DNA from 2 places in the Nonomuraea sp. NPDC049607 genome. Region 1 is predicted to be linked to the other one. Evidence: riboswitches for the same ligand, from Rfam matches in the RefSeq annotation. Region 1 holds a riboswitch; the other holds the start of a gene.
The links. Region 1 has a riboswitch for glycine ahead of gcvP (aminomethyl-transferring glycine dehydrogenase). Riboswitches for the same ligand answer to the same signal wherever they lie in the genome.

Region 1 (4,402 bases):
CGGTGGTCGCGTTCAGCTTCATCGTGCAGGAGCCGAGCGGGATCATCGAACGGTCGAGCGCGATGTCCTTGTCCTGGAGCCTGCGCAGGTAGCGCAGCATCGCGGTCTCGGAGCGGTGGCTGTGGAAGACCGGGTGGGTCAGGAAGTCCGACTCGCGCACCAGGTCGGCCGGCAGCGCGTCGGCCGCCAGGTCCACGTCCGCGTCCGCGCGCTCGACGCCGAAGGCGGCCCACACCTTGACCAGCTCGGCCGCGCCGGTCTTCTCGTCACAGGCGACGGAGACGTGGTCGTCACCGGCCTGCCACAGGTTGACGCCCCGCTCGGCGGCGGCGGCGACCACCTCGGCGGCCCGGCCGGGCACGCGGACGAGCACGGTGTCGAAGAACTCTCCGTGCACGACCTCCAGGCCGGCCTCGCGCAGCCCGCCGGCCAGCGCGACGGCGTGCCGGTGCACCCGCCGGGCGATCCGGCGCAGGCCCTCGGGGCCGTGGTAGACGGCGTACATGCCGGCGATCACGGCCAGCAGGACCTGGGCGGTGCAGATGTTGCTGGTGGCCTTCTCGCGGCGGATGTGCTGCTCGCGGGTCTGCAGGGCCAGCCGGTAGGCGGGGTCGCCGTCGACGTCGACCGACACGCCGACCAGGCGGCCGGGCATCTGCCGCTGCAGGCCCTCGCGTACGGACATGTAGGCCGCGTGCGGCCCGCCGAAGCCGAAGGAGACGCCGAAGCGCTGGGAGGAGCCGACGGCGATGTCGGCGCCCAGCTCGCCGGGGGCGGCCACGAGCGTGAGGGCCAGCAGGTCGGCGGCGGCCACGACGAGCGCGCCCGCCTCGTGCGCCCTGGCGGCCACGTCGCGGAAGTCGCGCAGGCGGCCCGAGGCGCCCGGGTACTGCACCAGCACGCCGAAGCACTCGGGCAGGTCGCCGTCGAGGTCGTGCTCGACCAGCGTGATGCCGAGCGGCTCGGCGCGGGTGGCCAGCACGGCCTTGGTCTGGGGCAGCGTGTCGGCGTCGACGACGAACACGTCGCTCTTGGACCTGCCCGCCCGGCGGGCCAGCGTCATGGCCTCGGCCGCGGCGGTGCTCTCGTCCAGCAGGGAGGCGCCGGCGACGTCGAGGCCGGTCAGGTCGGAGACGACCGTCTGGAAGTTCAGCAGCGCCTCCAGGCGGCCCTGCGAGATCTCCGGCTGGTACGGCGTGTAGGCGGTGTACCAGCCCGGGTTCTCCAGCAGGTTGCGCCGGATGACGGCGGGCGTGACGGTGTCGTAGTAGCCCAGTCCGATCATGGAGGTCAGCACCCGGTTGCGGGAGGCCAGCTCGCGCAGCTCGGCGATGGCCTCGGTCTCGCTCGCGGCGGGCGGGAGCTGGAGCCGGTCCTTGGCCCTGATGGCCTCGGGGACGGCCACGGCCACCAGATCGCCGACGGACTCGAAGCCCACGGCCTCGAGCATGCGCTGCTGCTCGGACTCCGATGGGCCGATGTGCCGGGACGAGAACGGCGGAGCGGACAGGTCGGTCATGGAGGTTGCCTCCTGAGGCGTGGAGACCGGCGCCGGGGCGCGGGCGAGTGCCGGATCTCCCCCTCTGTCAGCGCGACGTCATCGCGACCTGAGAGCTTCACCCCGCCGTGGGGCTTGCACCGTCGGTGAGGTGCGCCTGGCGGACGCACCTGCTTTCCAGAGTTGCCTCGCCCGAGCGGTACGGGATGCCTGAGAGATTCCGGGGAGGGTTGCTCCTTCGGCGCCCCAGGACCGAGGCCCAGGGACTCTCCCGCACGGGGTCGTCAGCCTTACTCTGTCCTAGATTACTACGGTGTGTTCAGCGGTTCAGCTCACCCCGTGCGGCGTGCGCGACGCCGCTTGGCGAGCTCGTCAGTGGGATGGTCGGCCGGGACGCTGTCCTCGACCGCCGCCCGTTCCCCCGGCAGCTCCGCGAGGGAGCCCTCGACCTCGCGCCAGACCCGGCCGAGCGCGATGCCGAACACGCCCTGCCCGCCCTGGAGGAGATCGATCACCTCGTCGGCCGAGGTGCACTCGTAGACGCTGACTCCGTCGCTCATGAGCGTGATCTGCGCGAGGTCGGCGACCCCGCGGTCACGCAGGTGCTGCACCGCGGTGCGGATCTGCTGCAACGACACGCCCGTGTCGAGCAGCCGCTTGACGACCTTGAGCACCAGGATGTCGCGGAAGCTGTAGAGCCGCTGCGAACCCGAGCCGTGCGCGGCTCTTATCGTGGGCTCCACCAGGCCGGTACGCGCCCAGTAGTCGAGCTGCCTGTAGGTGATGCCGGCCGCCGAGCAGGCCGTGGGCCCGCGGTATCCGATGTCGGCGGGCAGCGTCGTGGGCTGCTCGTCGAAGAGCAGGCCCTGCTCTCCGGCACGCTGCCGCGCGCTCTCGCGCCGCACCGGATCTTCCTGGCCGGCCGTCTTTCCCTCGCCGCTGCTGACCGCCACGCGGACCTCCGGCTTTCTCTCATCCCGCGGCCTGATCTGGGGGTTCGTAAAGGGCGACCACGGGTTTCACTTGCACCGTAGGACCGTGACCATGCTCAGTCAACGATCCGGCTCGGCGCGTCGTGAAGCGTAAATGCACTGAAATACCTACCCCGCCCTGCCGAAGTCCTCGGGAGTGATCGTGTCAAGGAACTCCCTGAACTTCTCCACCTCGTCCTCCTGGTCGTCCGGGATGATCACACCGGCCTCCTGGACCACCTCTTCGCTGGCGAAGATGCGGGCGCCGGTGCGCAGGGCCAAGGCGATCGAGTCGGACGGCCTGGCGCTCACCTCCACGCCGTTGGAGAACACAAGGTCGGCGAAGAAGATACCGTCACGCAGGGCCACGATGTTGACCGCGCGCAGCCCGACGCCGAGCGCGCTCAGCACGTCCCTGAACAGGTCGTGAGTGAGCGGCCGGGGCGGCGGCTCCTCGGCCTGCGCCAGGGCGATCGCGGTCGCCTCGGTCATGCCGATCCAGATCGGAAGGAACCGTTCCCCGTGTGCCTCCTTGAGCAAGACGATCGGCTGATTTGTGGGCATCTCAACTCGAACGCCCACGACCTCCATCTGCAACACGGGCTGCTCCGTATTCGACCGGCCGGTCGCCCGGCACAGCTGTTGACTGGGTCGCTTCTGCTACACGCTTATGCATTTCAACGTAACACCCGGCAGGCCTGGAATGTGCCCCGGCCTTCCAGCTCTGTGCCCTCAGCGGCCCAGGACAGACCTGACCCCGCTGCGCACCAGAGAGGCGTGCAGGTCGAGCAGGAGCTGGGACAGCTCCCTGGCCGCCTCGTCGGCCTCGCCGATGGCTCCGGGGGCGCGCCGCTTGAGTATGGGCGCGACGGTCTGCTCGACCAGGCCGCACTCCCGCTCGGCGGCGGCCTTGACCGCGCGCAGGTGGCGGGCGTGCAGGCCGAAGCGGGCCAGGGCGCCGACGCTGCGCGCGACCTTCAGCGCCTCCTCGTCGTAGCGCCTGGCCACGGGGGCGAGCAGGCCGTAGTCCTCCAGCTCGGCGAGGGTCTCCTCGTCGATGCCGGCGGCTTCCAGCAGCTCGGCCCGGTCGAACCGGATCTCCTGCGTCTGCTGCACCGCGCGCGGAAGGCCGAAGCTCTCCGCCATCCTGTCCTTGATCACCCGCAGCGGCAGGTAGTGGTCACGCTGCTCGGTCAGGATGAAACGCAGTTGCTCGACGTGGAGGTGGGTGAACTTGCGGTAGCCCGAGGGGCTGCGCTCGGGCTCGATGAGCCCCTCACCCTCCAGGAAACGGATCTTGGACACGGTGACGTCGGGGAACTCGCCCTGCAGCAGGGCGAGCACCTCCCCGATGCTCATGTGCGAGCGTGCCGCCTGTGAGCTCATGCGCCGGCGTTGACCCTCATCAGGAAGACGAGGCGGAACTTGCCGATCTGCACCTCGTCTCCGGAGTGCAGGGGGACCTCCTCGATGCGCTCTCGGTTGACGTAGGTGCCGTTGAGGCTGCCGACGTCGCGCACGGAGAACTGGCCGCCGCGGTGGCGGTAGAACTCGACGTGGCGGCGGGAGACGGTGATGTCGTCGAGGAAGATGTCGCTCTCCGGGTGGCGCCCGGTCGTGGTGAGGTCCTTGTCGAGCCGGAACCGGCTCCCCTGGTTGGGCCCCCTGGTCACCGAGAGCAACGCCGTGCCGGGCGGGAGCTGTTCGACCAGCGCCCGTTCGGCCAGGAGCATGTCGCCTGTCTCAGCCTCGTACGCCTCGATTCCCGCGACCGAGATCGTCGATGTGGTGTCCCCGGCGACCTCGGGTCTGGTCAGCGGTGACCCACAGCGGGAACAGAAACGGGCATCCTCGGGGTTGGCGTGCCCGCACTGCGTGCAGTAGACGCTCGGCATCGATCGGCTCGGCCTCCTACCGCGAAGACGCGGCGACG
Region 2 (4,402 bases), on a different contig from region 1:
CGAAGACGAGGTCCTGGCCCACGACGAAGGGGATCTCACGGGTGCCGAACAGCGTGACCGTGCCCGAGGCGCGTATCTCGGCCAGGCGGGCGTCGATGGAGTCGACGTCGACCAGCTCGGGCTTCTCGCCGGACAGGCCCAGCAGCACCGCCTTGTCGCTGCCGTGGCCCTTGCCGGTCAGGCCGAGCGAGCCGTACAGGATGACCTCGACGCGGGCCACGCGGGGGAGCAGGCCGTCGTCATGCAGACCACGGGCGAACTTGTGCGCGGCGGCCATCGGGCCGCCGGTGTGGGAGCTGGACGGTCCGATGCCGATCTTGAAGAGGTCGAAGACGCTGATCGCCATTGATGGGCGCCCTTCAGTTCAGGAAGTGCCGGGGCCCGCCGCGGGCCCCGGCGTTGGTGTCAGGACTCGCCTGAGGTGAGCGCGGTGTACTCCTCGGCGGACAGCAGGTCCTCCGCGTCGCCTTCCATGCGCACGCGGAACATCCAGCCGTCGCCGTACGGGTCGCTGTTGGCCAGGGACGGGTCGTCGACCACGGCCTGGTTCACCTCGACGATCTCGCCGCCGACGGGCGAGTAGATCTCGCTCACCGACTTGGTGGACTCGACCTCGCCGACCGAGTCACCCGTCTCGACGGTCGAACCGACCTCGGGGAGCTGCACGAAGACGACGTCACCAAGAGCCTCGGCGGCGAAGGCCGTGATGCCGACGGTCACGGTGATGCCGTCGTCCACGCCCGACACCCACTCGTGCTCCTTGGTGTAGTTCAGGTCGTCAGGGATGTTGCTCACTTGTTCCTCCTGTAGAAGGGCAGCTCGACCAGGTCCATAGGTTCTTGGCTGCCCCGGATGTCCACGGCCAGACCTGTGTCGACCCCGGCGTCCACGTAGGCCATCGCGATGGGCTTCCCCAGGGTCTGGGAGGGCGCACCGCTGGTGACCTCGCCGACGACGGCGCCGTCGCGGGTGACCGGGTAGCCGTGACGCGGCACCCGGCGGCCCTGGGCGACCAGGCCGACGAGGCGGCGGCGGGGCTGGTCGTCCTTGACCGCCTCCAGCGCCGCCCGGCCGACGAAGTCACCGGGCTTGTCGAATTTCACCACTCTGCCCAGCCCCGCGTCGAACGGGGTCAGGTCGGAGCTCAGCTCGTTGCCGTAGAGCGGCATGCCGGCCTCCAGCCTGAGGGTGTCGCGGCTGGACAGACCGGCGGCCTTGAGCCCGTGCGGCTCGCCGGCCGCCTCCAGGGCGCGCCAGAGCGGCACGGCGTCCTGGTTGGCGACGAACAGCTCGAAGCCGTCCTCGCCGGTGTAGCCGGTACGGGCGATGAGCGCCTGGCGGCCGTCGACCTGGCCGGGCAGGCCCGCGTAGTACTTGAGGCCGTCGAGGTCGGCGTCGGTGAGCGTGGCCAGGATCTCCTGGGCCCTCGGGCCCTGGATGGCGATGAGGGCGTACTGCTGGGAGCGGTCATCGACCACCGCGTCATACGACTTCGTACGATTTTTCAGCTCTTCTAGGACCTTGTCGGAGTTCGAGGCGTTGGCCACCACCATGAACTCCTCGTCCGCCAGCCGGTAGACGATCAGGTCGTCGAGCACCCCGCCGCGCTCGTCCACGATCATCGTGTACCTGGCCCGGCCGGGCGCGAGCGCCGACAGGTGGCCGACCAGCGCGTAGTCGAGGGCGTCTGCGGCCTGCGGACCGGTCAGGAAGATCTCACCCATGTGCGAGAGGTCGAACAGCCCGGCCGCCTCGCGTACGGCTTTGTGCTCCGCCGACTCGCTGCCGTACCGGAGCGGCATGAGCCACCCGGCGAAGTCGGTCAGCGTGGCGCCTAGGGCCTCGTGGACGTCTCGTAGCGGCGTAGGTCGGGACATTTGTCGCACCTCAGGACAGGATTGGATGCCAGCATCCTCCCCCTCTGTCATGGATGCCTGAGAGCTTCGCCCGAGTTTTACCGGACTTTCACCTTCGGCGAGGCCCCCAGGGCCTGCTTTCCAGAGGTCACCTCCCCGTAAGAACGCCTTACAGGGCTGCCGCGCGGTCCTTTGCCTTGAGAGGTTCGCGGGGAGGGCTTGCTCCTTCAGGGACCCTGACCGGATGTCAGAGTGCTCTCCCGCACGGTTTCGCCGGTGATGTCCGTCAGCCTAGTGCCGACATGGGGGTGTTGTCGCGCTTCGCCCCTGGATCTCGCCGGCACACCGCACGCAGCGAAAAGCGGCCGCGGCCCCGGAGAGGCGGGGCCGCGGCCGCGTTGGTGGCCGCGCGCGAGCCGGTCATGGCAGGTCAGCTCGCACGCGGCAGCCTGGACGCGGGCCGGCGCGAACCGGCCCGCGTGGGGATCAGGCGCGCGCCCAGAGGGCGGGCACGTTCGGCGGCTCCCAGCCCGGCAGGCTGGTGTGCGCCTGGAGGCAGCGGTAGCTGACCCCCTGGTAAGTGACGACGTCTCCGGCCGTGTACGACTTGTAAGCCGTCCAGGTGGTGCCCTGGCCGTCCCCTCCGACGGTCAGGGTGAAGGAGGCGGAGTGGTCCGCCGTCGCCCCGTCGCCGTTGATCCCTATGGTGTACGTCCCCGCCGCGGCGCCGCCGGTGGTGGCGACCGTGACGGTGGACGACTGGCCCGCCTGGATCGTGGACGGGCTGAAGGAGACGGTGACCCCGCTCGGCACGTTCCCGGCGGAGAGCGCGACGCTCTGCGCCTGGCCGGACGTGACCTGGGTACTGACCGCCGCGGTAGCCGACTGACCGGCCTGGACCGATGCCGACGACGGGGTCACCGAGATCGAGTAGTCGTTCTCCGTGGGCGTGCTGGTGCCCACGGCGAGCTTCCATATGGCGTACGCGATGGCGTCGGAGTTGCGGTCGAGCGCCGTGGTGTTGATGGCGCTCGGGTAGCTGTCGCACGCGCTGTGGTAGCAGCGGTCGAACGCCTGCCCGGCCGAGCCGCCCCACTTGGCGGCCTGCGCCGAGCTCTTGACCGCCCCGGCCCCCGTGGCCAGGCCGCCGACCCGGACACCGGCGCTCTTGAAGGAGGCGTGGTCGCTGCGGCCGTCGCCTTCCCTGTCACCCTCGGTCTGCAGGCCGATGGTGGCGAAGTAGTCGTTGAAGGTCCGCTGGATCGCCGCGTCGTCGTCGTAGACGAAGTAACCGGCGTTGGTCGAGGCGATCATGTCGAAGTTCAGGTACACCTCGACGCCGCTCGCGCCGCCGTTCTGCACGTAGTACCTGGACCCGACCATGCCCGCCTCTTCGGCGCCCCACCAGCCGAACCGCACGTGCTTGGTGAGCGTGGGCCGGCGGGCGGCGAGGGTGAGGGCGTTCTCCAGGAGCGCGGCCGAGCCGGAACCGTTGTCGTTGATCCCGGGGCCGGCCGCGACGCTGTCGAGGTGGGCGCCGAGCATCACGGTCTGGTTGGCCGGGCCGCCCGGCCAGTCGGCGATCAGGTTGCTGCCGCCGCTGAAGCTCTGCACCCGGGTGGTGAACCCGGCCGCGTCGAGCTTGCCCTTGATGTAGTTGATCGAGGCGGTGAAGCCCGGCCTGCCCGAGGCGCGGTTGCCGCCGTTGCTCGTGGCGATGGACTGCAACTGGCTCAGATGCGCCGTGACGTTCGAGACGGGGATGTCAGGCGGGGGGTCGGCGGCGGCGCCGGCCGGTCCGGCCGGCGAGGTGAGGGTCAGGGCCAGCGCGGCGGTGGCCGCGGCGCCCAACCTGAGCATGGCGTTCACGATCTGTGGCTCCTGAAGGGGCTCAAGGGGGCTGGGCGGCCACCCCGGCGTGGCCGCCCAGGTCGTGCGACTTAGACCGGCTGCCAGAGGGCAGGGGTGTTGGGCGGCTCCCAGCCCGGCAGGCTGGTGTGCGCCTGGAGGCAGCGGTAGCTGACGCCCTGGTAGGTGACGGTCTGCCCGGCCGTGTAGGCCGTGTAGGTCTGCCACGTGGTGCCCTGGCCGCCGCCCACCGTCAGGCTGAAGGAGGCCGAGTGGTCGGCGCTCGCGCCGTCGGCGTTCAGGCTGATCGTGTACGTGCTGGGCGTCACACCGCTCGTGGTCGCGAACGTCACCGTGGACGACTGCCCGGCGGTGATCGTGGACGGGCTGAAGCTGACCGTCACGCCCGAGGGTACGTTGCTCGCCGACAGGGCGATGCTCTGCGCCTGACCGGCGGTGACCTGCGTGCTGACCGTGGCGGTGGCCGACTGACCGGCCTGGACCGAGGCCGACGACGGGGTCACGCCGAAGGAGTAGTCGTTCGGCGAGCTCTGCCCGATCTGCAGGTTGTAGGTGGCCTGCCGGTCGACGTCGGTGCCGTCGGCCGTGATCGCGATGGAGTGGCTGCCCTGCGGGCTGCTCGCCGAGGTGCTGATCGTCAGCGTGGAGCTCTGACCGGCGGTGATCGTGGCCGGGCT

Region 2: linked by a shared signal. The riboswitch ahead of gcvT (glycine cleavage system aminomethyltransferase GcvT) and the one ahead of gcvP (aminomethyl-transferring glycine dehydrogenase) in region 1 are both predicted to bind glycine.

Annotation. Positions count from the first base shown of each region.
Region 1 covers NZ_JBFAOV010000006.1:192,964-197,365, reverse strand. The annotation lists gene gcvP (aminomethyl-transferring glycine dehydrogenase) at 1-1,519, opposite strand, end outside; glycine riboswitch at 1,686-1,782, opposite strand; gene AB0J97_RS14735 (MerR family transcriptional regulator) at 1,831-2,451, opposite strand; gene AB0J97_RS14730 (bifunctional nuclease family protein) at 2,599-3,069, opposite strand; gene AB0J97_RS14725 (MerR family transcriptional regulator) at 3,202-3,828, opposite strand; gene AB0J97_RS14720 (FHA domain-containing protein) at 3,852-4,364, opposite strand.
Region 2 covers NZ_JBFAOV010000007.1:16,955-21,356, reverse strand. The annotation lists gene AB0J97_RS15910 (L-serine ammonia-lyase) at 1-346, opposite strand, end outside; gene gcvH (glycine cleavage system protein GcvH) at 406-795, opposite strand; gene gcvT (glycine cleavage system aminomethyltransferase GcvT) at 792-1,877, opposite strand; glycine riboswitch at 1,912-2,011, opposite strand; glycine riboswitch at 2,032-2,129, opposite strand; gene AB0J97_RS15895 (M28 family peptidase) at 2,343-3,716, opposite strand; gene AB0J97_RS15890 (M4 family metallopeptidase) at 3,797-4,402, opposite strand, start outside.